Linked DNA regions of Lacibacter sediminis. The protein of the gene in region 1 interacts with the protein of each later gene in a pairwise test. Links are inferred from orthologs where the notes say so. Each region holds a gene or a part of one and is shown on either strand. Other genes may lie near its edges.

The links.
Region 2: the proteins of ribD (region 1) and accC interact in binary tests that used the Escherichia coli proteins (3 or more experiments, as listed by UniProt). The link is inferred for Lacibacter sediminis from one-to-one orthologs.

Annotation. Positions count from the first base shown.
Region 1 is NZ_CP060007.1:2,248,292-2,264,700, reverse strand. What follows is about bases 5,921-8,806. They hold ribD (bifunctional diaminohydroxyphosphoribosylaminopyrimidine deaminase/5-amino-6-(5-phosphoribosylamino)uracil reductase RibD), read right to left. Parts: upstream 7,953-8,806; coding sequence 6,888-7,952; downstream 5,921-6,887. Other genes in these bases: prmC (peptide chain release factor N(5)-glutamine methyltransferase), read left to right, coding at 8,003-8,806; H4075_RS09675 (EamA family transporter), read right to left, coding at 6,002-6,886; H4075_RS09680 (IMPACT family protein), read right to left, coding at 5,921-5,949. In the rest of the region: H4075_RS09715 (sugar porter family MFS transporter), read left to right, coding at 1-811; H4075_RS09710 (GNAT family N-acetyltransferase), read left to right, coding at 934-1,479; H4075_RS09705 (bestrophin family protein), read left to right, coding at 1,536-2,519; H4075_RS09700 (L,D-transpeptidase family protein), read left to right, coding at 2,680-3,324; H4075_RS09695 (hypothetical protein), read right to left, coding at 3,329-3,826; H4075_RS09690 (hypothetical protein), read right to left, coding at 3,902-4,399; H4075_RS09685 (YdcF family protein), read left to right, coding at 4,492-5,253; more of H4075_RS09680, read right to left, coding at 5,347-5,920; more of prmC, read left to right, coding at 8,807-8,896; H4075_RS09660 (hypothetical protein), read right to left, coding at 8,911-9,612; H4075_RS09655 (ExbD/TolR family protein), read right to left, coding at 9,686-10,099; H4075_RS09650 (MotA/TolQ/ExbB proton channel family protein), read right to left, coding at 10,112-10,810; lpdA (dihydrolipoyl dehydrogenase), read left to right, coding at 11,164-12,570; H4075_RS09640 (hypothetical protein), read right to left, coding at 12,662-14,449; H4075_RS09635 (MFS transporter), read left to right, coding at 14,719-15,954; H4075_RS09630 (TraB/GumN family protein), read left to right, coding at 15,981-16,409. UniProt on the Escherichia coli protein: Converts 2,5-diamino-6-(ribosylamino)-4(3h)-pyrimidinone 5'-phosphate into 5-amino-6-(ribosylamino)-2,4(1h,3h)-pyrimidinedione 5'-phosphate.
Region 2 is NZ_CP060007.1:3,400,681-3,413,415, reverse strand. Bases 5,999-8,837 are described here. They hold accC (acetyl-CoA carboxylase biotin carboxylase subunit), read left to right. Parts: upstream 5,999-6,668; coding sequence 6,669-8,006; downstream 8,007-8,837. Other genes in these bases: H4075_RS14470 (hypothetical protein), read right to left, coding at 8,072-8,837; accB (acetyl-CoA carboxylase biotin carboxyl carrier protein), read left to right, coding at 6,072-6,560. Outside these bases: H4075_RS14500 (M56 family metallopeptidase), read left to right, coding at 1-1,748; H4075_RS14495 (redoxin domain-containing protein), read right to left, coding at 1,818-2,321; efp (elongation factor P), read left to right, coding at 2,416-2,982; H4075_RS14485 (DUF7619 domain-containing protein), read left to right, coding at 3,270-5,897; more of H4075_RS14470, read right to left, coding at 8,838-8,896; H4075_RS14465 (glutamine synthetase III family protein), read right to left, coding at 9,011-11,200; H4075_RS14460 (glutamine synthetase beta-grasp domain-containing protein), read right to left, coding at 11,358-12,371; H4075_RS14455 (hypothetical protein), read right to left, coding at 12,518-12,735. UniProt on the Escherichia coli protein: This protein is a component of the acetyl coenzyme A carboxylase complex; first, biotin carboxylase catalyzes the carboxylation of the carrier protein and then the transcarboxylase transfers the carboxyl group to form malonyl-CoA.

The DNA.
Region 1 (16,409 bases):
TGTTGCCATCCCTTCACTCCTCTTTATTTTACTCACACTGTTCATTTCTGAAAGTCCACGTTGGCTGGTATTACACAAAGCTGATCATACAAAAGCAAAAGATGTATTGAATCAAATTGATCCATCCACTGCAGAACAAACATTAAAGGCCATCATTGAATCAAAACACAGCGAACGGAAAACAACGACAAGTTTCTTTTCAAAACAATTCCGCTGGCCTATCCTACTTGCATTTCTATTGGCATTCTTCAACCAGGCATCAGGTATTAATGCCATCATCTATTATGCACCACGTGTATTTGAAATGACGGGACTTGGCACATCATCAGCATTGCTGTCGTCAACCGGAATTGGATTAGTGAATTTAATTTTCACCATGATCGGTCTTTCGCTTATTGATCGTTTTGGCCGCAAGCTGCTCATGTACATCGGCTCCATTGGCTACATTATTTCATTGGGTCTGATGGCGTATGCATTTTATACCGATCAATATACCGGGATGCAGTTTTTTGTATTTATGTTTATTGCTGCACATGCAGTTGGACAAGGAGCAGTGATTTGGGTATTTATTTCAGAGATATTCCCGAATGAAGTAAGGGCAAGCGGCCAATCGTTTGGCAGCCTCACCCATTGGGTATTCGCCGCAATTATTGCCAATGCCTTCCCTTGGTTTGCCGGCAAATATGGCGGTGCCCCCATTTTCCTTTTCTTCTGTGTAATGATGGTACTGCAATTGCTCTATGTGCGTTTTATGATGCCTGAAACAAAAGGAGTAGCATTGGAGGATATGGAAACAAGAATAATTCATTAATGTGAAACCAATCACAATAGAATTACGTAAATTGTTAAACACAAACCATGAAAACATCAGTACAATTGAATAAGAATCTGTAATCTTTTTTGAGCAGACCTGTGCAGTACTGAAAATGTAAAATGATGACAGCTTTAACCAAACAAAACAAACCGGTTATACTCAGGCAACTGGACGGTAATGATCTTGATCGCCTGCTTGCTTATCTCCATCAACTAAGCCCGGCAACGGTAAAGCGTTTTCAGCCACACTCTTTTCATAAAGAAGAAGTAGTGAATTTTTATCATCATCACGAGCATGAAGCATGGGTAGCTGTTGATCCATCATCTGAAAACATCATTGCCTATACAGTTCTGAAAAAAGGCTATCTGCATCATGATTACCCACGCTTGCAACAATATGGCGTAGATATTTCCTATGATCATTGTTATACCATTGCTCCGTCGGTTACAGACGAATGGCAAAGTACGGGTGTTGGTCAACTACTATTTAACAACGTACTTACAGAAATGAAGAACAGAAATGTGAAACAGATCATTCTTTGGGGTGGTGTGCAAACGGATAACTATAAAGCTGTTCGTTTTTATCAAAAGAACGGATTCCGTTCCCTCGGCCATTTTCAATACAATGGCTTAAATGAAGATATGCTCCTCCAGCTTATTGATTAGTTTGTAAAACTGAATCCATTTTCTTCTTATTTTCAGTTTCAAATCATCAACTACATATGCATGCAGGTCGCCAGTATTCACTGAAAGAATTTCTTGTCTGGACAAGAGATGAAATATTCAGACTGTTTATAATTTCTGCTATCCCTACGGTATTGTATCAATTATTCGATTGGCATTGGCTGGCCATTCCATGGGTACCGATTGCGATGATTGGTACCGCTGCCGCTTTCATAGCGGGTTTCCGAAATACACAAACCTATAGCCGCTTGTGGGAAGCAAGACAGATCTATGGCTCTATTGTAAACCTGAGCCGTGCATGGGGCATGATGGTGAAAGATTACATAAAAGATGAAGCCGCACACAAGCCAATTATTTACCGGCACATTGCGTGGTTAACTGCACTAAGGTTTCAATTGCGTGAAACAAGAGCATGGGAGAATACACAGAAGCGATACAACATCGAGTATAAACGTTTTTATATTATTCCTGAATGGCAAAGCAAAAAAGAAGATGAATTGAAACCCTTTTTAAGTGATGAAGATTTGCTGCATTGTCTGCAAAAGAAAAACTGTGCTACACATCTTATTAAACTCCAGTCAACCCATTTAAAAGAGTTACACGAAAAAGGACAGCTTGATACGCTTTATCATATTGAACTGGAAAATATGCTGGTGAATTTATATGAACAGCAGGGCAAATGTGAGCGTATTAAGAATTTCCCTTACCCACGACAATTTGCATCGATCAATTTATTTTTCATTCGCCTGTTTACATTTATTGTACCGTTTGGCTTGTTGAATGAATTTCAAAAACTGGGCGATGTTTATGTTTGGTTGAATATTCCGTTTAGTTTAATTGTGGCCTGGGTGTTTATGAGTCTTGAACGTGTAGGCGAAGCCACAGAAAATCCGTTTGAAGGCAGTGCGAATGATGTGCCTATTACTGCATTGAGCCGCACTATTGAAATTGATCTGCGTGAAATGCTTAACGAAAAAGAGCTGCCGCCGCCTGTAACTCCCGTAAATAACATACTGATGTAAGTAAAGCTACCAGGTTGTTTTTCCCATTTTTAAAAAGGCTTTCCCTATTTGCATTTTTGTATGCAATAAGAAATTATTTTGCATCGTTATCTCATTGATTCGATACCCTCCTTCTGCACTGTAAAACCGTTTCAACTGCTTTATTTAAACAAAATATGCTATGAAACTTTTTACATCAGTACTATTACTGTTTACAGTGCTTATAATGGCCTGTTCAACCAATTCAAGTCCGGCCGCATCTGTTCCGGAAACAACAAACGCAACACCGGTTGTTTACAAATCCACCGCTTCATCAACTACAAATGTTGACAAGACCGGCATTCGTCCCATGCAAAAATATTACCGACCTGCAGGTACAGCTACAGGAACAGTTCGCATTATCATTGACAAATCTGATTTTGAATTGCGTGTGTACGACAGCAAAGGATTACTGGCTGCATACCCGGTTGTATTTGGTCTGAAACCGTTGGAAGATAAATTTATGCAGGGCGATCGCAAAACTCCCGAAGGCTCGTTCAAAATTACCTATGCTAAAGAACATCAACTATGGAGAAAGATGTTGATGCTGGATTATCCAACAACAGAAAGCATGATCAAATACAAACTCCGCAAAAAGAATGGACTTATCCCTGCAAATGCAAATGTTGGTAACGGGATAGGCATTCATGGTGTTGAAAGAGGTAACGATTATTTTATTGACCGTTACTACAACTGGACCAACGGATGCATTTCACTCAAGAATACACATATTGACGATCTTGCCCGTTATGCACAAACAGGTACGATCGTTACTATTCAGAAATAAATGCTTAGTTGATATTGCACAGATCAATTTCATCCATTGATTTAGTGCTAAGGATAACTTTGTTGATCACCTCTTTCATGTTATAGTAAACGATCATGATGCCAAAGGCCATTTGATACGCTTCCCAATTGGCATCTTTCATTTTAGGATTACCAAAGCGTACAAACAGATCATCTCGTTTGGCACCCAAAACCGGAACACTGAATTTTCCTTTGAATGCATCTGTGATCACTACATAATCACGTTGTACGTAAAAGCAGATGCCTTTATCGTCGTAATAAACACCGCCACCACAACCTGATTCGTTTCCTTCTTTATCGGCTGAAGTAAAGCATGGTAGCTTGGCTTTGATCTGTTCAGGATCGGCATTGGGCTTTGCTTCATTGATCCAGCCTTTGTACACATCAACAGTGATAACGCCACAATCTGGCTTTGTTTTTAATTGGGCTGTTGCCGCAGAACCAGTCAGTAAAACTGCACACAGAAGAAAAGCATATTTCATAGTAACTAATTTAAGAATGCTGCAAATCTCCTGTATAAGTCTCAATTGAACAAATGAAGCTTTACGCAATAAGGGTTAATTAGTAGTGCAGAGATCTATATCATCAGTTGTTTTGGTACTGATGATCACTTTGTTTACAACGCCTTTTGCATTGTAATAAACGATCATGATTCCATAAGCCATTTGATAGGCTTCCCAGTTAGCATCTTTTAGTTTGGGATTACCGAACCTTGTAAACAATCCGCCTTTTTTAACACCCATTACAGGCGCTGTAAATTTCCCTTTGAATTTTTCGTTGATCACAATGTAATCACGTTGCGTATAAAAACGAACACCTTTATCATCCAGGTAAACCCCACCACCACAGGTAGAGGAAGGCGCTTCTTTTTCGGAAAAAGTAAAACAAGGAAGCTTTGTTTTTATTTGCTCAGGATCGGCATTAGGTTTGGTTTCATTGATCCAGCCTTTGAATACATCAACCGTTAAAACCCCGCAATCAGGCTTTACTTTTAATTGAGCTGATGCTGCAACACCAGTGATCAGGAATACAAGCAGAACCGCAGTCTGTCTCATAAAATATTTTTCTTTATTACTGCAAAATCCCTGCTAAAGTTTGTTTTACCCAGCTTTCTTTGCCGGCAACAGGAAATTTTTATCTTCACGGCATGTTTTTTCTGTTATCGAAACTTCTGTCCATTTTTATTTCGCCCTTTAACTGGCTGCTCATTTTTGTCCTGATCACTTTTTTTACAAAAGACCAGCAACGAAAACGCCGACGGCTTATTTTCTGCATCAGTTGGTTCCTGCTTTTTTCAAACCCATACATCATTCATAAACTTTCGCTTAGCTGGCAGGAAAAGCAAAAAATATTGACTGCAGGTGAAAAATATGAAGCAGGTATTCTACTGGCAGGTTTTGTTTCGTTTGAATTTAAAAGCAAACAGGGTTTTTACGGCGGCGCAAGCGATCGTTATATACAGGCCGTTCGTTTATACAAACTAGGGCACATCAAAAAAATATTGATTACAGGTGGCAGCGGAAGTGTGTTACGACAGGAATATAAAGAAGCGGATTTTGTAAAAGAAGAATTGTTGTTGATGGGCGTTGCGAAAGAGGATATATTAAGCGAGAACCAAAGCCGCAATACTTATGAGAATGCTGTTTATTCAAAAAAACTACTTGATTCATTGCAGTTGAAAGGTCCTTACCTGCTCATAACCTCGGCGATGCACATGAAACGTTCGCAGCAGGTGTTTACAAAAGTGGGATTGAACACCGTTGCTTACCCCTGCAACTTTACGTCGATCAATAATCCGCAGCTATTCTGGGAATCTGTTACACCGTCGCATCATGCATTTCAGGGATGGGATAATTATTTGAAAGAAGTAGTTGGGTTACTGGTGTATAAGATGACGGGCAAAGCTTGACAAAGACACAAGGTTCAAGGAAGAAAATCCAAAAAACAAAATCCAAGGAACAAACCGCAAGCAGGGACCGACTTACAACTTAGAACCTTGAACTTACAACTTTCTTGTCTCCACCGTATGCATCTCCCCTAACTTAAACAACACTTCTTCCAACCTGTTTTTAGGAATACTGATCTCAACATCACAGAATAAATTCTGCTCTTGTTTTATAACAGTGCAATTGTATTGTTTTACTATGATCATTACATCGTTCATGCGTGTATAATCAAAGTGCAATTGATAGTTCACTTCAATTTGCTTTTGAATGATGGGCGTTGTTTGCAAAGCCAGCGATGTAACTGTTCTGTACGCATTGATCAAACCTGGCACACCTAACAAAGTGCCACCGAAGTATCGCACCACAACCACCAGCACATTGCAAAGCTGCTTGCTGTCGATCTGTCCAAGAATGGGCCTGCCTGCACTGCCTGATGGTTCTCCATCATCACTCACACGAAATGTATTGCCATCAACACCTAACCGATACGCAAAACAATGATGCACCGCTTTTGGATGTTCTTCCTTCAGCAACTTCATCTTTGCTTTAAAATCATCAACCGAAGTTAGCGGGTAAGCATAGGCCAGAAAACGACTACCCCGGTCTTTAAACTCGGCTACAACAGGTTGGGCAATGGTATAATAAAATTCTTCGTTCATGTAGTGAATAGTCAATGGTGAATTGTGAATGGGAGTTTAACAATGAGCAACGTTATCCATAGGCAATTAATGCAATAGCAACAATGGATAATACAATTCCCATCCAGTTAAGTTTGGTCAATTTTTCTTTGAACATTAAAAATGCCGCCACCGTACTGAATAACACGATGCCCATATTATTGATGGGGATGATGGCAGAACTGTTTCCTGCAAATGCTTTCAACACACCCATGAGGCACCAGATCGAAAAATAATTCGGTATACCAATGATGATTCCTGCAAGAACAGCTTTTGGTTCAAACTTTATCCGTCCGCTTGCAAACAGGAAAACTAAACTGATAATTCCAATAGACGCAGCTGCTGCAAATGCACTGATGAGATATGCATTTTGATTTTCTTCGTTGATATAAGTTGTTTCAACATATTTGATCATTGTATCGAGCAAACCACTGGCAACAAATAAAATCACCGGCAAAAGAAAATAGGCTGTCTTTACTACTTTGCCGGAAGGTTCAACATGTCCGGGTGCTGGCCAGCAGGTAAGCACTACTGCAATCAGTGCTGCAACTACACCAACTATTTTAAAAATTGTGGCTTCTTCGTTATACAGGTAAATGGAAAACAAAAAAGGTATTACCAGCGACAACTTATTTCCAACTGATGCAACAGCTACACCCATTGTTTGTGCAGTCTTGGCAATTACATTGAACAATGAAATAAATATAGTGCCCATCAACATGGCCCAGCGAAACCACTCCTCGCCCATTACATCTTTGTTAATAGGAAAAGTTCCATTCACAAAAGAACCTGTAATAACACAGGTAATATAGTTAAATACAATTGCCTGGAATGTATTGATGCCAAACTTCTCAACAAGCTTAAACGACAATGTTAACCATGAACTGAAGACAATACTACCGAGCAACAATAAAAGCATATTACAATGAGTGATGAGTAATGAATGATGAGTTTATAAAGTATCCAATTCTATCTGAACCGATAAGTTGTTCGCCTGTTTGTACGGAATTGATCAATTGTGGTGCTGTTAATCCATTATCGACAGTTAGTTGATCGTTGGTAATGATTCTTGCTTCATCCCACAAACCGGCAGCAATAAAACTTTGCAGCAGTTGCGCACCGCCTTCCACAATTACGCTGTTAATGTTGAGTTGATATAATGCATTTAATAAAGCAGGAACGGTTTCGGCATTTGGCAATTGATAGTATCGCACATTCACTTCTTCACTATTTTTTATTGAATTAAAAATGATGGTTTTTGCTTCATCATTAAACAGTTTTAATGTATTCGGTAACCGCAATTGTTTATCCAGCACCAAACGAACAGGTTGTTTGCCGGGCCAGTAACGGTTGGTAAGTTGCGGATCATCAAGCAAAGCAGTATTTGTTCCTACAAGTATAGAAGCTTCTTCACTGCGCCATTGATGTACCAAACGGTTGGTCATTTCATTACTGATCAACAATCGCTCCGACGATTTAGAAGCCATCATTCCATTCTTTGTTTGTGCCCACTTGAGAATGATATAAGGACGTTGCTGCCGGTGAAACGTAAAGAACCGTTTGTTGAGATCAATACATTCGTCTTTCAACACATCAACGATCACTACCACACCAGCAGCTTTCAGTTTTTCAATTCCCTTGCCATCCACTTCTTTAAACGGATCTCGACAACCGATCACCACTTTCGGGATCTTGTGGTTGATGATGAGATCGCTGCAGGGCGGCGTTTTACCAAAATGGGCACAGGGTTCGAGTGAAACGTACAAAGTAGATTGTTGAAATTTATCGGTCTGGCCGTTTTGAACAGCCTCACCTATACAATTTACCTCCGCATGGGCTTCGCCATACTGTTGATGCCATCCTTCGCCAATGATCTCGCTACCATGTACCAACACCGCCCCAACCATGGGATTGGGCGCAACCGAACCTGTGCCTTTACGGGCAAGTTCAATACAGCGTTGCATATATTGTTCGTCGGTGATCATCTGTAAGGCTGCAAAAATAGCGGATTCGGAAGAAGCAGGTAGATTTGCGTATGACTTGGCAGGAACAATACCAACACTTACGGGAAGCATTAACTGCTGTACATGAAATATCTGAAGCTGAAGCGATGGCTGCTTTAGTAGTTGAACATGTAGGTAAAAAGAAGTTGTATCACCTCAAACAAGAGAACATCCCAGCTGAAGAAACCCAAAAGATTGATCGCATTCTGCAACAATTGCTCACTCATCGTCCGCTACAATATGTATTGAACGAAGCCTGGTTCTATGGGTTGAAGTTTGAAGTAAATGAAACTGTGTTGATACCAAGACCGGAAACAGAAGAATTAGTTGATTGGATCATCAGGGAAGTACGAAATACGAAGTACGTGGTACAGGATTCAGCCTCACTCGCCACTAACTATTCACCACTCACCATTCTCGACATCGGTACCGGCAGTGGCTGCATCCCCATCGCTCTCAAAAAAAACCTTCCCGAAACAGAAGTCTCAGCCATTGATGTTTGCAGTGAAGCATTACACACAGCTACAATTAATGCTGTAAACAACGAAGCAGAGATCAACTTTCAATTGCTTGATTTTTTGGATGAGAGCAAATGGAGTGAACTAAGGAAATACGATATCATCGTCAGCAATCCACCCTATATCAAAACAACAGAAGCAAACACGATGAGTAAACATGTGCTGGAGTTTGAACCGCACAAAGCTTTGTTTGTACCTGATGTAGATGCATTGTTGTTCTATCGAAAGATCGCTGACTTTGCATTGCATCATCTAAAGTCAAACGGAGCTGTGTATGTTGAGATCAATCAGCAGTTGGGGAAAGAAACCGTTGAATTATTTCAGCAAAAAGGATTTACTGTTGAATTGAGGAATGATATGAGTGGGAATGAGCGGATGATAAAAGCATTTGTGAGCAGTGAAAAATAAATAGCACTAGGTTGTCAATCTGCAGTCACCTTAAATGCGATATTATTGGGTAATGCTATGATATTCCCTTGTTGATCTTTGACTTTAACCTCATCGAAAATCACACTATATCCTGCTTTTATTCTAGCCCATGCACTCAACAAGTAATCAGGAAATGTTGCCGACGAAATTATTGTGTAATATGGTTCGGCAAATTCTTTATCGACGGTTATGTAAACTACGGCACTAACCAAGTCCAGACCTGGAGTTAAACTGATTCGATCAATTTTTTTGAACATAGATACCGGAATATTTCCTGTATAATATCCGAGAAGATTAAAGCCATGTTCAATACCGTATCCATCATAAACAATTTTTTCAGGGGAAGTAACTACGATGTAGCTTTCCCTTGCAAGTAACATCTTTTTCCCTTCGTTAACATTGTAGGCAGAAACCACTACCCTGCCATTTTTTAAACTATCAACAAGATATATTTGTTTATCAGGGCTAAAAATCCTTCCCTGATTTACCGTGATCATCATCTGTTTTCTTACATTACTATCGGATACAACCGCTATTGCATTCGATTTATCAGAATACATTGTATCGCCCTTCGCATTATAAATTGAAACAGTATTATTTACAGTTTGCCCACCAACCGAAATAGCAGTAAACAATAACAAAAATGTAAGTGCAGACTTGCAAGAGTTATATGTGCATATAGGTATTCTATTCATCGGTAAGATGTATCAATTTTATCGGCGAAACTGCATTTGAATACTTCGTACTTTCAACTTCCCACTTTGTACTTTACTGCACTCCTTTCTTATCAACACTCATCACCGCCTTCACACCCAAGCGATCGGCAGCACGGAGAACTGCAGCAAAACTTTCAATGGTGGCGTTACGATCGGCATTGATCACAATACTTACTTCTTCTCCGCTGTTGCGTTTAGCGCTGATCATTTGCGAAAGCGTTGTATCCATCAGCAACGGATCAACAGGTTTGGAGCCAACATAAAAATGATTGGTGGCATCAATGGTTACCACCACCGTTTGCTTACTGCGGGTATTGCTTTTGGCTTTTGGCAATGATGCTTTGCGCACATTGGGGTTAGCCAGTGTTGATACAATTAAGAAAAACATCAACAGGATGAACAGGATATCGTTCAGCGCATCTGTAAACACCTCCGATGATTCTGCTCTTTTCTTTCTGAGATTCATGCGTGAGTTGGTTTAACGGGTTGGTTCCTGCAATACATCAAGAAAATCGGCAGCTGATGCTTCCATTTTATTCAATGCTTTCTCCACCTGCGTATGCAGAATGTTATGGCACAGGTAAGCGATCAAACCGATCACCAGACCACTGATTGATGTAATCAGTTTTGTGTAGATACCGCCGGCAATGGTACTCAGTTCATATTCGCCGGTGGCATTAATATTAAAGAAGAGTTGCATCAAACCAACCAGTGTACCCACGAAACCAAAGATGGGCGCCACTTTAGAGATCACGGAAAGGATGTTGACGTTACGCTCCAGTTTATACATCTCCAGCTGGGCCACATTCTCCATACTGTTCTCAATAGAATCGATGGGCTTGCCAATACGTTGCAGACCTTTATCGATGATACGTCCAACTGGATTTTGTGTGTTACGGGCAAAGTTGCGTGCTGCTGTTACGTTGCCGCTAAGGATATTATCACGAATGATGTTCATGAAATTACCATCCACTTCAGTGGCTTTTTTAATGGCCAGCCAGCGTTCAACAAACACATACACGGTGGCCACGCTCAACAATAACAAAGGGATCATGATCCAACCGGCCTGCATCAGCAGATCGATGAGATGCATTTCTTTTTTGGGTACTACCTGTGTTGTTGCTGCATTGGTTAAGGTATCAACTGCATTCTGAACCTGGAGAAGAAAGAAATTCATATCTGTTCAATGGTTTTAGTAATTGTCACATTCCTAAAAGGTTGCGACGGTCAAATGTAAATCTTGCAAAGCATCTAAACGTGCGCTTTCACTGTTTATTTTCCACAGTCAAATATGCGTCCATGTTTTAACGATTTGTGTTAGAGGAAAGCTAAAACAGAGCCGATAGTGGTTATTGGGTAGTAGGAAGTGGGAAAAGAACTCCGGCCCTTACTACTAACTACCGGCTACAGGCTATGGACTATCGGCTAACATTCAGCAGCTTCTTGCCTTTTGCTATTTCCCCCACTTCAACTACCTTCGCAGCCGATAATTTTCAAATTACTGCATTTTCAAATTTTCAAATTCTTTGTATGGCATACGATGTAATTGTTCTTGGTAGTGGCCCCGGTGGTTATCCTGCTGCTATCCGTGCTTCACAGCTTGGTTTTAAAGTTGCAATTGTTGAAAAAGAAAGCCTTGGTGGCGTTTGTTTAAACTGGGGTTGTATTCCAACCAAAGCCTTGTTGAAGAGTGCTCAGGTGTATGAATACATGAAACATAGTGCCGATTATGGTATTTCTGCCAACGATGTTAAACACGATTTTGGCGGTGTGGTAAAACGCAGCCGTGGTGTGGCCGATAAAATGAGCAAGGGTGTTAACTTTTTAATGAAGAAGAACAAGATTGATGTGATCATGGGTTACGGAAAAGTTGCCGGCAAAGGCAAACTGGAAGTAACTGCTGCAGATGGAAGTAAACAAACAGTTGAAGCTAAATATATAATTATTGCAACAGGTGGCCGTAGTCGTGTATTGCCTTCAATGCCCCAGGATGGTAAAAAGATCATTGGCTACCGTGAAGCAATGGTGTTACCAACTCAACCAAAATCTATGATCGTGGTGGGCAGTGGTGCCATTGGTGTAGAGTTTGCTGATTTTTATAACAGTATGGGTACAAAAATTACAATCGTGGAATTTATGCCACGTGTAGTGCCTGTTGAAGATGAAGATATTTCGAAAGAACTGGAAAAGCAGTTCAAGAAAAAAGGCATTGCTATTATGACCAGTGCTGAAGTAACAAAAGTTGATACGTCTGGTGCAGGTGTAAAAGCTACTGTGAAAACTGCTGCGGGCGAACAGGTACTTGAAGCAGACATTTTATTAAGTGCGGCTGGTGTTGTTGCCAACATCGAAAACATTGGATTGGAAGAAAACGGTATTAAAACAGATAAAGGCAGAATTGTTGTTGATAAATATGGTGCAACATCAGTACCCGGCATTTATGCAATTGGTGATGTGGCTCCCGGCCAGGCGCTGGCACACGTTGCAAGTAAAGAAGGTATCAATGCTGCTGAGCATATTGCTTACATGGAAAAGAAATACAACCACGCTCCTGAAGCAATGGACTACAATAACATTCCTGGTTGTACTTATTGCACTCCTGAAATTGCATCTGTAGGTTATACAGAAAAAGCAGCGAAGGAAGCAGGTTACGAAGTAAAGGTTGGTAAGTTTCCGTTCATGGCGAGTGGTAAAGCAAGTGCAGCAGGTAATACAGATGGTTTTGTAAAAGTGATCTTTGATGCAAAATATGGTGAGTTTCTTGGTGCACACATGATTGGTGCCGGTGTAACCGAATTGATCGCTGAAGTAGTTGTTGCACGTAAACTTGAAACAACTTATCACGAGATATTGAACGGTGTACATCCTCACCCAACTATGAGCGAAGCGTTGAAAGAAGCAACTGCTGCTGCTTATGGTGAAGCGATTGATATTTAAGAGTTTGAACGAGGAATAAAATTGATTTGATTCAAAAGATAAAAAAGCCCCGACAGAAATGTCGGGGCTTTTGATTTTCACTGATATTGAATCAACACAATAAAACATCCAGTTCCAGTTCAGTTTTATGCAATGCGCTTTCAAATGCTTCTCTCCCATTCAATGCGCAGGTAGTAAGATTGCGGTAGTAGTTTATTCCTTCCCGAAGATTAGTACAGAAAGAAGCAATGTATTTTTTCTTTTTTGCATCTTGCTCAATTGCTGCACGATCTGCCAATTGCTCACGGAGATAGTTCATATATAAATTCAGCTCGGCAATAAACATGTGCGGCCGGTTTTTATTTTCCATGATATTTTCACGGCCATAAATATGATTTGTCATCGTTTGCAATGAAACCACTTTGGAGAAATTAGCGATATTCGGGCCGGGACAAATTGTTACCGCTTCCAGCTTTTTTACAAAAGTTTGCTGATAGTTAATAGCAGCAGAGTTACTTAGACCAACGCATAAACATTCTTTATCCAGCACTTCCTGCACTTGCTTTTCGTATTCCGGCCCCGGAAGCTCAAGTGATTTTAATTGTTCCAGTTTCAGTTTCTGGTATTTTTTTGAAGCGGTGCAGATGGGTTCTTTGGTAAATTCTGTATTGAACGACAAATGTTTTTCAGTGCAAGGGCTGCCGGGATTTCCATTGCTGATCCTTGCTGCTTTTTCTTTAGCCGAACTTGTTCCTTTGAGGTAATGGAAACGCACACCCAACGGTGAGTTGCCACTCAGCACCACATCCTTTTCTTTTGCTGCACATAAGAGTTGCAGAGTTTCATCATCAACAGTTGTGGCTTCGGGCACTAACAAAAACGGTGTGCCCCAACCAGTGCTTTCAATACCATATTGCTGATGCAGAAAAACATCTTCTTCATATGTACCTATTCCACCCTGCACAGAATAAACAATTGCAGGCGCCTTTTCAAAACTGCGGTTATTCTTTTTCAGTTGTGCCGCATTATAAATTTCAAACAAAGAATTGGTCAGTTCTTCTTTCTTCGTTTTAAATTCCTCAAGAATTGGGCCCAACAAATAACCTTCTGTGGCAAATGCATGTCCGCCGCAATTCAAACCCGATTCAATTCTGAACTCACTTACCCAAATACCTTTTTTCGCTAAATATTTTCCTTGTATCAATGCAGAGCGGTAATCACTCACTTTTACAACCACTTTCTTAGTAAACACAGCTTCTTCATTTGCATCAAGCTCTTTGCAATGTTCAAGGTAGTTGTACAAACGTGGATTCATTCCTGCAGAAAAGATCACCGATGAATTGCTGAGATTACTTTTTACAAATCCACGTAGTGCAGCAACAGCGTCCGATCCATCTTCTACCAATGTTCCTTCTTTAGTGAATGTTTCTCGGTCAACTTTGGTCATGATGTTTACATCAATTGTACCGGGAACGATTTGCGAACGCAGATAACTTTCGATCTTTTCTTTTTCAGATTGATCATTTAACTTTATCATCTGCCTGTATAGTTGTTTCAACGCACTATCCTCCGGCAACATTTCAAAATACTTGATGATCTCCGAGCCTTTTTCAAAAGCTGCTGTTTTCAATTTCTCTACCTGCTCCTGCACAATTGCGTTTACAAGGTTGAGATAATCGGTAATTCGCTTTGCCCTGTAATCTTCTTCATGCACAGCAATAGGTGTGTAAGGAAGATTCGCTGTTTGATAATAATGACTACGCATCATTTCGATCAACCGGTCTTCCACAATGGAAATAACGGATGAAATGCCGAAGCGTGCAACTTTAATGGGACTATCAACAGTATATGCCAATCCCATTACGGGAATATGAAACCTGTGCGGAGAAGAATAATTCATGAGTTGAAATAAACAGACGAAAACCGGCCTGAAATTTTTGGATAGTGATGAATAAATAGTGGTTCGATTTGACCAACTTTTTTGCTAGCGCAAAAGTATCCTGTATGATCAGTAGTAAGGTTTTGAAACAACTGACAGTAAACTGATCAAAAGATGATCTTCGTCAGCTCAGTTTTAAACATCGGTGATAATTCACATCCATATCTACTAAACCCCGGAGAGACTTACTTCAACAGAATATTTTATCTTCCGTTTCAAATCACGTTTGCATGCAACCAAAACAATACGGCATTTTCTCCCTACCTGTTATCGTTGGCGCTTTAGGATTCTTTGTTGACATTTATGATCTCCTGCTGTTCAATATCACGAGGCGTTCAAGCCTCACTGAATTAGGCGTTCCTGAAAACGAATTAAAAAACATTGGTGAAAACTTATTGAGCTGGCAAATGCTCGGCTTAACCATCGGCGGTATTCTTTGGGGAATACTGGGCGATAAGAAAGGAAGAAAAAGTGTGCTCTTCAGTTCTATCTTATTGTATTCGCTGGCAACTGTTGCCAATGGATTTGTAACAGATGTTGAGCAATACCGTTGGATACGTTTTATTGCGGCATTAGGCTTAGCCGGTGAATTAGGCGCCAGCATTACCTTAACAAGTGAACTGTTGCCAAAAGAAAAACGAGGTATTGCTGCTGCTATCATTGCAACAAGCGGTGTGTTTGGCACCATCACTGCTTATTTTATTCATTACCTGAGCGATGAAAACTGGAGGCTCTGCTATTTTATAGGCGGCGGCATGGGACTGGCTCTTTTATTTTTGCGGGTAGGTTTTCTGGAGAGCCACATGTTTGCAGCTGTAAAAAAAGACAACACACCCCGTGGCAATTTTCTCATGCTGCTAAATAACAAAGAACGTTTTGTGCGTTACCTGCGGGCTATCACCATTGGCTTACCTGTTTGGTACATCATCGGTATCATTATCAGTTTTTCCGATGAGTTTGCCAAGCAGTTCGGCATTGCCGGTTTCGATCAACCAAAAGCATTGATGTTACAGTATGTCGCCTTGGTGTTTGGCGATATGGGTGCCGGACTTTTAAGCAACTATTTAAAAAGCCGGAAGAAAACATTGTACATCTTTTATGGTATTACTGCTTTCTTTATTCTGTTGTTCTTTGTTTTAAGAGGAGGCGGCAGTGCATTTAACATGTACCTCATCTGCATGGGGCTTGGCTTTGGTTCCGGTATTTCCGTTTTATATATTACGATGAGTGCCGAACAGTTTGGCACCAACTTACGGTCTACCGTAGCAGTATCAGTTCCAAATCTGGTGCGTGGTTTTCTGCCGCTGATGTTATTATTATTTCAGTTCTTACGAAGCAATGTTGTGTTTAATAACTATGTAACAGGCGCATGGGTCACAGGCGTTATCATTCTTGCCATTGGCATTTACTCCGTTAGTAAAACAAAAGAAACATTTGCTAAAGATTTAGATTTTGTAGAATTATAAAAAAATACAATTGCTAACTTTAGCTGATGCAAAAGCATTTAACCATTTTTCTCATTGTCAATTTTTTCATTACGGTATCTTTTACCCAAACAGCATTACCGCAGCAGGAGTATCTGAAGAAAAATGCCATTGTATGGAACAACCGCTTTGCCGATCCTGAAAAACTATTTGACAAGAGTTTGCTGAAAAATCAACTGTTCCTTATCGGTGAAGGTCATGGTGCGCAATATAATACCGAACTGCAATTTGACATGATCCGTTATCTGCAGAAAAAAACAGGCCTGCGGTTCATTTTACTGGAGTTGGGTTTTCTCGACCAGATCTATCTCAACCGTTATCTCACTACAGGCAATGAACGGCTTTTGGACAGCTTCTTTCATTTTCACCCGAATACATTCTACTTTAATAAACAATTGTTTCAGTTCTTTCAACAGTTGTATAGCTTTAATCAATCA
Region 2 (12,735 bases), 1.1 Mb from region 1 along the record:
GGACTGTTTCAATAGCTGTACTTGTAACGGGTATGTTGATCATGGGTATCAGGATATTGATACAGTTGTTCAGTTTACAACGGATCAAAACAAATGCAACATTATTGAATGAAGGCGATGTAAAACTCTTTGATGTGAATGAACAGATCGTTCCCTTCTCATTTAACAATGGTATTTATATCAACCGTCAGTTGCATACGGAAGCTGAACTGCAGGAGATCATCCGCCACGAGTTTGTGCACGTTAAACAGAAACACAGCATTGATATTATGCTGGCTGAATTGTTATGTATGCTGTTGTGGTTTCATCCCGCAGCATGGCTCATCCGCAAAGCCATCAGGCAAAATCTTGAATTTATTGCCGATGAAAAAGTATTGCAGGACGGCGTTGATAAAAAGCAATACCAATACCTGTTGCTGAAAGTTGTGGGTAACACCAATTACAGCATTGCACCGAATTTTAATTTCTCATCACTTAAAAACCGAATCATCATGATGAATCAAATCAAATCTGCCCGTGTGCAGATCATCCGCTTCCTGTTTGTATTGCCGCTGGTGGCAGTGCTCTTGCTTGCCTTCAGGGAAGTAAAACAAAAAGAAAAACGTAACGATGTTGCTCAGCAAAACGCTTTGCTTAGAGATACTGTTCCGGCAAACGACATTGAAAATATCAATGTCAATAAAAACAACGATCAGAAAACCATCACCATTACTTTGAAGAATGGCACAACAGAAACTTATAACCTGAACGATGAAAAAGAAAAAGCTGCCTTTGAGAAGAAATATGGTAAGATCGATAAACTTGTGCCACCCCCACCTGCACCACCGGTCGTAATTAAATCAAACAATGTTGAATCAGTTGATGTAAAAAAGGAGAATGGAAAAAATACAATCCAGATACGTTTGAAAGATGGCTCCATTGAAAAATATGATCTTGAAATTAAAGAACAGCGTGAAGCAGTTGAAAAGAAATACCACGTTACCACTACAATACCTGGAGCTCCTATGACAGTTGTTGTAGCTCCCGCAGCACCGGCTCATGAATCTGTAGCATTAAATGAAAAAGGATATTATGTAACTATTGCCGATAATCTTGGTGAATGTGTGGTAATTGTAAAAGATAAAAAGAAGAACATTGTTGAAGCATTAAAACTCACCGACTGGACAAAGAAAGAAGCAGAGTATGAGAAGAAGTATGGTAAAATTCCACCGCCACCACCACCTGCACCAGAAGTTCCAACAAAAGTTTCGGTTGCAACAACAGCAGGAAGTCCTGCAGCAGTAAGTGTTCCTGGTAAAGTAAGTGCAACTTCTCCTGTATCGCCTGTAAAAGAAGTAACCGTTGTTGGTTATGGAACAAAAACAGCTGCAACCGTTGAAGGCAAGCCTGTAACAGGATCGGTAAATTCAACTTCTCCTGCTGCTTCACTAAAGGAAGTAACTGTAGTTGGTTACGCAACTGGTAGTACAAATACAACCTATAAATCAAACCTTGGTCTTGGCTTTAAGAACGGAATTAAACCTGAACTTGTACTTTATATACTTGATGGTAAGGAAGTGAATTACGATGAAGTCAGTAAAGTTGAGCCGGACGATATTGAAAGTGTGAGCGTATTAAAGGGAGAGAGTGCCGAAAAAGCATACGGAGTAAAAGGTAAAAACGGTGTGATCATCATCAAGACAAAAAATAAAACAACAACATTCAATTTTTTTACAACCCCTTGGCAGAAAGAAAGAGAAAAATGCTGATCAGTTAACCCGCAATCATTCAACCTTATTATCAAAGAGGCGAATCATTTTCAAACGTGATTCGCTTTTCTATTCTTTGCTTAAACGGATAAGTTCGGCTGTTGAGACCCCGCCATCAAAATAATGCACTAAATCTCCTTTCTTATTATAGATAGCAATCAGCGGCAGGTAATGATTGAGGAAATACTTCGGGAAAAAATATAATACATCCCTTCCCATAATAATATTCTTATAAGAAGCGATCTTGTATTCTTCATGAAATGCTTTCATCATCTCAAACGGCAGGGTAGTGGCCATTACAATTTGGGCGTCTTTCAACTCTTTGATGTTTTCGATGATCTCTTTGGTTTGTTGCTTGCAATGGTCGCACTCAGGACTGAAGCTGATAAGGATGGTTATCTTTTTTGCGGATAGCTGTTCTGTATAAAAAGCTGTAACACTATCTGGCAGTAACAGTTTAAAATCGGGGAGCTTCAGGTTCTTGAGGTGCAGAGGAATAGAATCTTTGCCGTTTGCAGATGCAGACACTTGAAAGACAAACAAAAAGCTCAATACAAAGAGGACATTCTTCATGTCTGCAAGATAGGTCAAGAGATGATTTATCTTCAATTTGCTGGCAAGGGCAGTTGCCTTATATTTGCAGCCTCAAATTAAATAACGAGTTTTTATGGCAACTACTTCCGACATCAGCCGTGGTATGATTATTAAAGTTGACGGCAGCTTATACAAGATTGTGGAATTTGGCGAAAACAAGACGGCCCGTGCTGCAGCTAAAGTGTGGGCAAAGCTGAAAGGCGTAGATAATGCCCGCTCAGTAGAAATAACCTGGAACAGTGGTGAAACTATTTATCCCGTGCGTGTTGAACGCAAAGATTTCCAGTTCCTGTATAAAGATGATACGGGCTATAATTTCATGAACAATGAAACATTTGAGCAGATCGTGGTTCAGGAAGCATTGATCGATGCGCCTCAGTTTCTGAAAGATGGTGCTGAAGTTTCTGTGCTTCTTAATACCGAAACAGAATTGCCGATGACGGTGGAATTGCCTGATAAAATTGTAATGCTGGTAACCTACAGCGAACCTGGTATGAAAGGCGATACGGCTACCCGTACCTTGAAGGCGGCCACCATTGAAACCGGCGCTACTGTAATGGTTCCGTTGTTTGTAAACGAAGGCGAACTGATCCGCATCAACACCAAAACAGGTGATTATGTGGAAAGAGTGAAAGAATAGTATTTGTGCAATGCATAGTAGAACCGCCTCTGAAAATAGGCGGTTTTTTATTTCAGGGAATTTTCCCGCTTGCATTTACTGGCTTTTTTTAGCATTTTTATGACACCTAAAATCACCCAATGGCTAATCGCTACCTGATTTCTTACACTTTTCTACTGTTTTTTTTGCTGAATAGTTTATGTTCTTATGCCCAGTTTTCGGGGGTGAAGTGGGAGCAGAAGATTTTGGATTCAGTGTTTTATCGAGGGGATAATCCTCCTTCTGAAAGCATTCGAAAGATAATCGAAATGGGAGAAAACGAATTGCTTTTGGTTGGCAGGCATGCCTATGTGGACGTAGAGCGGCTTCATCAATCAACTCTCTTTCCCGCTGGGGCTTTTGGTCTGATAAATGTTATTCCGGTTGATCGATTAGGGGCTGTTACATTGCATAAATTCGACAAGAATCGGAAACTGCAATGGAAGAGAAAGTTTGGCGATGATTGGTATTCTCATACTGTTGATGTTTCTGAAGTAATTCAGACAAAAGATGGTGGAATCGTATGTCTTATAGTAACTCCAACAATCAAATTTGGTTTTGATCAGCCTGTTTATTCGGGAGATAATATTTTTTTTGGAGATGTTTATTTGTGTAAATACGATACCAATGGCAATCTTGTTTGGGAAAAATATTTTGGAGGTAACAGATGGGATTTTGCTTATACATTAAATGAAGACAGGTACGGCAATATTTTAATTGCTGGTCATACTTGGTCAGCTTCTGATAATTTTGCCGGAATTCGACTTTCAGTAGACACTTCTGCGGCTGCTTACAAAATGCATGGCGTACTAATAACTCCTGACAGTGTAACTAATGTTGATACTGTATTGAGAAAGCAACTGTACGAGCAATACAGGGCAATGAACGATGCTTTTATAGCAAAATTTTCAGCCTCTGGTCAATTAATAAAAGCCAAATGTTTTGGAGGCAGTGGGTCCGATAAGTTAGTGCACTTAAAGGATCATCCAACTTACGGTTATGTGGCTATCGGATTCTCTGATTCAAAAGATATGGATTTGCCTGCTACTGGAGCAAAGGGAGGGCTTTGGATGCTTCATCTTGACACAGGACTAAACATCGTTCAGAATAAGTTGCTTGATTCAGGTTTTGTTGGAAAAAGTATTTTTTTCGAAAAAGATAACAGGTTGTTTTTGACGGATTCGGTAAAGTTTAGAGAATTAAATTATAACGGAATGGTTATTCGTGAACATAATTCAGGAGCTGTATTGTTTAATTATTTCGGATACTTTGATAAAAGCGGGTTTATCTACCAACCACAAGGAAATGCTGGGATTGCTTTATATGACAGCACACTCCAACCAAAAGGAGTCATGAAAATTCCTGGATGGATTTACGGTTATCATGCTGTGCAGGGTAACAATAGAAGCGACCTTTTTTTAATTGGAAATAAAGGCAAGTTTGAATACTATACTGGAACAACCGATCCGGACTGGAATGTGTACAGTAAAGCCGTAATGAGCTTTGCTGATCAGTTTAACTTTATAAAAGGAAAAGTATATGTTGACAACAATAAAAACAATCTGTTTGATGTGGGTGAGCCGTTTTTAAATGGAATAAAAATTGAAGCTCAAAAACAGAATAATTTATTTACAGTTACAACAGATACAGAAGGCAGATTTAATTTGCCCCTGGATACAGGTAGTTATAATATTAAAGTAACTTCTCCATTGCCATATTATAATATAGTTCCTACGGCAGCGAATGTTCAATTCACGACTTTTGGTGAGAGTGATTCTGCTGACTTTGCCCTTCAACCCATCCCGAACAAAAAAGACCTTAGTATCAATCTTCTTCCCTTAAACATTGCCCGCCCCGGTTTCCCTGTTCAATATCAATTGATATGCACGAACCAAGGAACAGAAACCATTTCAAATGCGCAGGTGAAGTTTTTGAAAAACCCAAGAGTAAACTTTGTTTCTTCATCACCGGTAGTAAATACAACTGTAGGCGATACATTGATCTGGAATATTACTTCTTTGAGCCCCTTTGATACGTCGTACATTAATTTGAATTTAAGAATTGCCGCACCGCCAGCGGTCAATAATACAGATACACTTTTATTTAAATCATTTGCATACCCAATAATTGCTGATGAAACCCCGGAAGACAATCAGTTTAACTTAGTTCAACAGGTACAAGGTTCTTACGACCCCAACGATAAAACAGAAACACATGGCGGCATCATTACACCCGAGCAATTGGCTGGTAATGATTATCTCACTTACCTCATCCGTTTTCAAAACACAGGCACAGATACAGCTTTCAACGTAATGATCAGGGATACGCTCACAAACAAACTGGATTGGGGCAGTTTTGAAATGCTGTCTTCCAGCCATCCTTATCAATTGTACATGATCAAACCACATATCCTTGAATGGAGCTTCCCGAACATTCTGTTGGTTGACAGCAATAAAAACGAACCGGCTAGTCACGGTTTCATCGCTTACCGCATCAAACCAAAATCAAATCTTTCAGTTGGCGACACCGTGCTTAACAGGGCACATATTTATTTCGATTACAACCTGCCGGTGATTACGAATGATGAATTGACGGTTCTCAGGAATACGGTCATTACTTCGGTGGTTGATCTTAACCGTCCCGACAATCAGCTGTTCCTCTATCCCAATCCTTCAAACGGATTGATAACTATTGCAAAGAAAGAACGGATGGCAGGAGATGCGATCATCTATATTACCGACATGGACGGAAGACTGGTTCATCAAACAGATCTGGGACGGATAGCAGTCGATCAATTCAGTCAAAGTATTGATATCAGTGATTTATCGAGGGGAGTATATGTGGTGAAATTGCAGGTTGGGAAGACTTCGTTCACAACAAAATTCATACTTCAATAAGCAATTTGAGGTAGGGTAGACAAGATTAAAATCGCTCGTTTTTTGTAGTTTTTTCTCTCTTTTTGGGTGATTTTGGCTCATTTTTAGCCAAAATCATAAAAATTTGCTCATTTCTGGAATTGATTCCCTTATCTTAGCCGCCCGTTATTACTTAACATTTTAAACCTCACGATCATGGATTTTAAGCAAATTCAGGAATTGATTAAACTGGTCAACAAATCCAACCTCAGTGAACTCACCATCGAAGAAAAAGACTTTAAGGTTACGATAAAACAAAAAGAAGAGATCATTCAGCAAACACTCATCTCAGGTCAGTTTCAGCAGGCTCCACAGCAGTTTGCTCCGGCTCCTGCGCCAGCTGCGTTACCTGCCGCTGCTTCTGCTGCTCCTCCGCCAGCAACAAAAGCTGATGATACCAGCAAGTATATCACGATTAAAAGCCCGATGATCGGTACGTTCTACCGCAAGCCTTCACCCGATAAACCTTTATTTGTAGAAGTAGGATCGGAAGTAACGCCGGGTAAAGTGGTATGTATCATTGAAGCAATGAAACTTTTCAATGAAATTGAAAGTGAAGTGAAGGGTAAGATCGTGAAAGTACTGGTTGAAGATCAATCGCCTGTTGAATACGATCAGCCTTTGTTCCTGGTAGATCCTAGTTAATTTGATAATTAATCAATTTGAAAATTTGAAAATGTAAAACTCATTTTCGATTTTCTTGTTGTACATCATTTTCAAATTAGCTAATTCTAAAATTTTCAAATTAAACTTATGTTTAAAAAGATATTAATTGCCAATCGTGGTGAGATTGCATTGCGTATCATCCGCACCTGTCGTGAAATGGGCATTAAAACGGTTGCTGTTTATTCAACGGCCGATCGTGAAAGCCTGCACGTGAAGTTTGCTGATGAAGCGGTTTGTATTGGTAAACCTGCAGGTGCAGAATCTTACCTCAACGTACCAAATATTATTGCTGCAGCAGAGATCACCAACGCAGATGCTATTCATCCCGGTTATGGTTTTTTAGCAGAGAATGCAAAGTTTGCTGAGATATGCGGACAAAACGGAATCAAGTTTATTGGTCCCACACCTGATCAAATTCGTTCAATGGGCGATAAGATCACAGCAAAAGAAACCATGATCAAAGCAGGTGTACCTGTTGTACCCGGTGGTGGTGGATTATTGGAAAGTGCTGAGCAAGCCAAAGAAATTGCAAAAGAGGTTGGTTATCCTGTTATTTTAAAAGCAACTGCAGGCGGTGGTGGTAAAGGAATGCGTGTTGTGTGGAACGAGGAAGAATTGGAACGTAACTACGATACCGCAAAGCAGGAAGCTGGTGCTTCTTTCAAGAACGATGGTATCTACATGGAAAAATTTGTAGAAGAGCCACGTCATATTGAGATACAGGTTGCAGGCGATCGTTACGGAACTGTTTGTCATTTAAGTGAGCGTGACTGTTCTATTCAACGTCGCCATCAGAAACTGGTGGAGGAATCTCCATCACCTTTCATGACACCTGAATTACGTAAAGCAATGGGAGAAGCTGCTTGTAAAGCAGCAGCTGCAATTGGTTATGAAAGTGTAGGTACGATCGAGTTCCTGGTTGATAAACACCGCAATTTCTATTTCATGGAAATGAACACACGTATCCAGGTAGAACATTGCGTAACAGAAGAAGTAACAAACTTCGATCTCATCAAAGAACAGATATTGATCGCACAGGGCGAAAAGATCAGCGGGGAAAACTATGAACCGCAGATGCATGCCATCGAGTGCCGCATCAATGCTGAAGATCCGTACAACGATTTTCGACCATCACCAGGTAAGATCACCACATTGCACCAGCCCGGTGGACATGGCATACGTATCGATTCGCATGTGTATGCCGGTTATGTGATCCCTCCTTATTACGATTCCATGATCGCAAAAATTATTGCAGTTGCACGTACACGTGAGGAAGCCATCAATACCATGAGTCGTGCATTAAGTGAGTATGTGATTGAAGGAGTGAAGACGACCATTCCATTCCATCAACAGTTAATGCTCGATGAGAATTTCCGGAAAGGAAATTTCACAACGAAGTTTTTGGAAAGTTTCAAAATGAAATAAAGAAAAGTCCCCCGCAGAAACGGGGGACTTTTTATTTGGGGTTGAATTGGTTGATGTGCCGTTACTCATGCCTCTTGGTGTCGTTGTTGGTCGGCGAGAAATAAGGGCGAGGTTTTCAAATTTTCGTTTCTGACTTTAGTTTGTTTCGCCAAATTTGATAATGCAATAAGACCTGCACTTGCAATTATTGCACCACCTAAAAAAGGAAAGCCTGCACCAATTAAATCAGGAATAGAAGCAGAGAATAGAAAAGGCAAGCAAAAAAGCATTCCCAATGTTCCAAAGGCAATAGCTGTATAAGCACCAAATCTTATCAATGATCTCAAGTCATAAATATTTTGATGTGATGGGGAATAGTTAAAAACAATGTCTCTAAGAGTAGTTGTCTGACAGTGTGCAAACTCTTCAATCGTCCATGTACCGATTGGTTTTGCATTTCGTCCATTTAAAAAATCTTTATAGAATGTTTTCCATAAGTCAGGAAGAAATAATGCTCCAAAAGCAAAAATCGCAAAACTGGGAATGGAATAGTTTCTGTTACCAAGCATAAATGCCTGCATTCTGATTTCATCAACGGGGGTCATTTTAAAATCCAGCAATACATGTTTTAAATCATGGCTCTCATAGTTTGGGACTAATCGTAGGCCATTTTTCTCCAGGCAATTTGCAATATCTTTTCCAAGTGTTCCCTCTGGGAGTTCTTGTAATTTCTTTGCCTTCTGTTCATACAAAGCAATGTCATGAAATTGTTCAATTGTCCAAACAGATAAATGAAATGATCTTTTAATAATTGATCTTGCAATGAGTTGGAATATGTTCATTATTATTAGATAAATAGTAAGACTAATTACAGGTAGCTCTAAATTAAATGTAAGCTTTTGTACTTCCAAGTTTTTGATTTTTTATTGGTGTATTCTCATCTTTAATTTAACAACCCAATATGATGAAATAAAAAAGACCCGCAACAATCTGCAGGTCTTTGTATAATTGGCATAGTAAGTAGCTTAACGCAAGAACAACAGCTCTCTGTACTTCGGCAAATACCAACTGGCATCATCAACCAGCAGTTCAAGTTTATCTACATGGTAACGTATCTCATCAAAGAACTTGCCTTTCACATCATCACAATAAGCAATAGCTTTTGCCCTGCTGTCTTCAATCACGTTTGCTTTTTTACGTGCTTCAATCATTTGTTCCACCAGGTCGCTGCACTTGTTGATGTGCAATGATATTTTTTCAAGTATCTGTAATTGGTTGGCGTAAGATTCTTTGTTGATACCAATATCCTTTAACCCTTTAATGTTTGTGATCAATACATTCTGGTATTTAACAGCAGCCGGTAATACATGGCTTGTACAAAGCTCACCCATTACACGTCCTTCGATCTGTACCTGCTTAATGTATTTCTCCAATTCAATTTCATGACGTGCTTCAAGTTCAGCATGTGTATACACACCAGTATTTTCAAATAGTGCTTTTGCTTTTTTTGTTACCATCGCATCCAATGCGTATGGTGTTGTTTTTACATTGGGTAATCCACGCTTCTCTGCTTCTTTGGCCCATGCTTCACTATAACCATCACCTTCAAACAATACTTTCTTGCTTTCGCTTACATAGCGTTGCAAAACATGCATGATGGCAATTTCTTTTTTCTCACCTTTTTCAATCAGCCCATCAACTTCTTCTTTGAACTCAGTTAATGTTTGCGCCATAATTGCATTCAATACCGTCATGGCATTTGAACAGTTCGCACTTGAACCAACAGCACGGAACTCAAACTTATTACCGGTAAAGGCAAATGGTGAAGTACGGTTACGATCTGTATTATCCAGCATAAGCTCAGGAATACTTTTATGCAGATCGAGTTTAAGAATAGCTTCATCCTGTTCATCAAACTTGGTGGTCACACGTTTTTCAACTGCGTCTAATACTTCAGTTAAATATTTACCAACGAACACAGAAATGATAGCAGGAGGTGCTTCGTTTGCACCCAAACGATGATCGTTACCTGCACCTGCAATAGAAGCACGCAATATATCAGCGTACTGATCAACTGCACGAACAACATTGATAAAGAACGTGAGGAACATCAAATTGGTCTTAGGCGTTTTACCTGGTGCCAATAAGTTTACACCTGTATCAGTACTTAAACTCCAGTTGTTGTGTTTACCACTTCCGTTAATACCGGCAAATGGTTTCTCATGCAGCAACACTCTTAATTTATGACGGCGTGCAACACGATCCATTACATCCATCAATAAAGAATTATGATCAATGGCAACTGCAACTTCTTCAAAAATGGGAGCACACTCAAATTGTGCAGGTGCGACCTCATTATGACGTGTGCGTAAAGGAATACCAAGTTTGTACGATTCATTTTCAAAATCACGCATGAACGCATACACTCTTTCAGGAATAGAACCAAAGTAATGATCTTCCAATTGCTGACCTTTTGCAGATTGATGACCAAACACGGTACGTCCGCTCAACAACAGATCAGGTCGTGCATTATACAATCCTTCATCAACCACAAAATATTCCTGTTCCCAACCAAGTGTTGGTGTAACCTTCGTAATATTCTTATCGAAGTAATAGCAAACATCAACTGCTGCTTTGCTAACTGCTTCCAATGCTTTTAATACAGGCCCTTTATAATCAAGTAACTCACCTGTGTAAGAAACAAAGAGTGTAGGTATACACAATGTTTTACCATTGCCGATCTCCATAATAAAGGCAGGAGAGGAGGGGTCCCAGGCAGTGTAACCACGTGCTTCAAATGTTGCACGAATACCGCCACTTGGGAATGATGATGCGTCAGGTTCCTGTTGGATGAGTGCACCGCCATCAAACTCTTCAATTGCAGTACCATCGCCTTTTAATGTAAAGAACGAATCATGTTTTTCCGCAGTTGATCCGGTTAATGGCTGAAACCAGTGTGTGTAGTGTGTAACGCCTTTGCTTTCGGCCCATTGACGGATACCTGCAGCGATCTGGTTGGCATTGGTACGATCGATCTTTTTATTTCCTTTGATTGATGATGAAAGACTTTTGTATGCTTCATCACTCAGATACTCACGGGCAGTTTTAAGTGTAAAAACATTCTGACAAAAAATTGCTGTGATCTTTGCAGGTGAACCAATATCAAGTGATTGCTGGTTCTGTAAATTTTTAATGGCCTGTAAACGTAATGACATAAAGTGTATTTAATAATTTGATCAGCACAATGGCATCAATCAGTTGAAAATAATACAATCAGTTTGCGTTGCGAATTTCAGATTTTTAACGGGAAGTAATGGAGAAAAAAAATCCCCCTTTTTTACAAGGGGGATTTTTGAAAGTTCTATTCAGTAATTATGCTTTTACAGATTTCACTGTTTTGATAATACGTGCTGCTACTTTGTAAGGATCTGCTGCAGAGTTTGGACGGCGATCTTCGAGATAACCTTTCCAGCCCCACTTAGGAACTACAACAGGAATACGGATAGAAGCACCACGGTCAGAAACACCATAGCTGAAATCGTGAATGCTTGCAGTTTCATGCTTACCTGTTAAACGCAGATGGTTATCTGCACCGTATACTTCAATATGTTCTTTAACTACAGGGCGGAAAGCTTCACAAACTTTATCGAAGATCTCTTTGCTGCCTGCTGTACGTAACAATGTATTAGAGAAGTTAGCATGCATACCGCTACCGTTCCAATCTAATTCTCCAAGAGGTTTACAATGCCAGTTGATAGAAACACCATATGTTTCACCAATCCTTTCGAGGAGATAACGACCGAGCCAGATCTGATCACCGGCTTCTTTTGCACCTTTTGCGAAGATCTGGAATTCCCACTGACCTGCTGCTACTTCAGCATTGATACCTTCCACATTTAAGCCTGCTTCTAAGCAAACGTCTAAATGCTCTTCAATGATGTTACGGCCATATGCATTGTTTGCACCTACTGAACAGTAGTAAGGACCTTGAGGAGCCGGGTAGCCACCTTCAGGGAAACCAAGAGGTTTGTTTGTTTCAGGATTCCAAAGGAAATATTCCTGTTCGAAACCAAACCAGAAATCATTATCATCATCTTCAATTAAAGCACGACCATTTGATACGTGTGCAGTACCATCAGCATTCAATACTTCACACATAACGAGGAAGCCATTTTTACGCTGTGGATCAGGAATAATATATACAGGTTTTAACAAGCAATCAGATGAACCGCCCAAGGCCTGTTCAGTAGAAGAACCATCGAAACTCCACATTGGACAATCTTCCAATTTACCACTGAAGTCTTTTTCAATTTTTGTTTTGCTGCGAAGGCTTTGCGTTGGTTTGTAACCATCGAGCCAGATGTACTCAAGTTTTGACAATGACATGTGTTACCGCTTTGATAAGTTTAGAAAAACAATGAATATTGTTATTTGCGCTGCTAATTTACGATTGAAATTGTTTTTAATCTAAAAAAATTTCAAGAAATCCCCCATTGAAACGTTTGTTAGTGTGGAAAAACGTCACATGTATTTTATTGTAATTTGTTTTGTTTCCAGGAGATTGTTGCAATGATTGGAACAAGTATAAATGGAAAGAAGATGGCACGATAACGAACAATAGCGCCTAGCTGCGGAACAATATACCCTGTGAGTAATAACAACACCATTGATACAAGAAAGAGAAACTGCACAACAGAATGTTTATAAGGATTATCGGTGTAGCGAAAAAACCATACAGACACTAGTATCC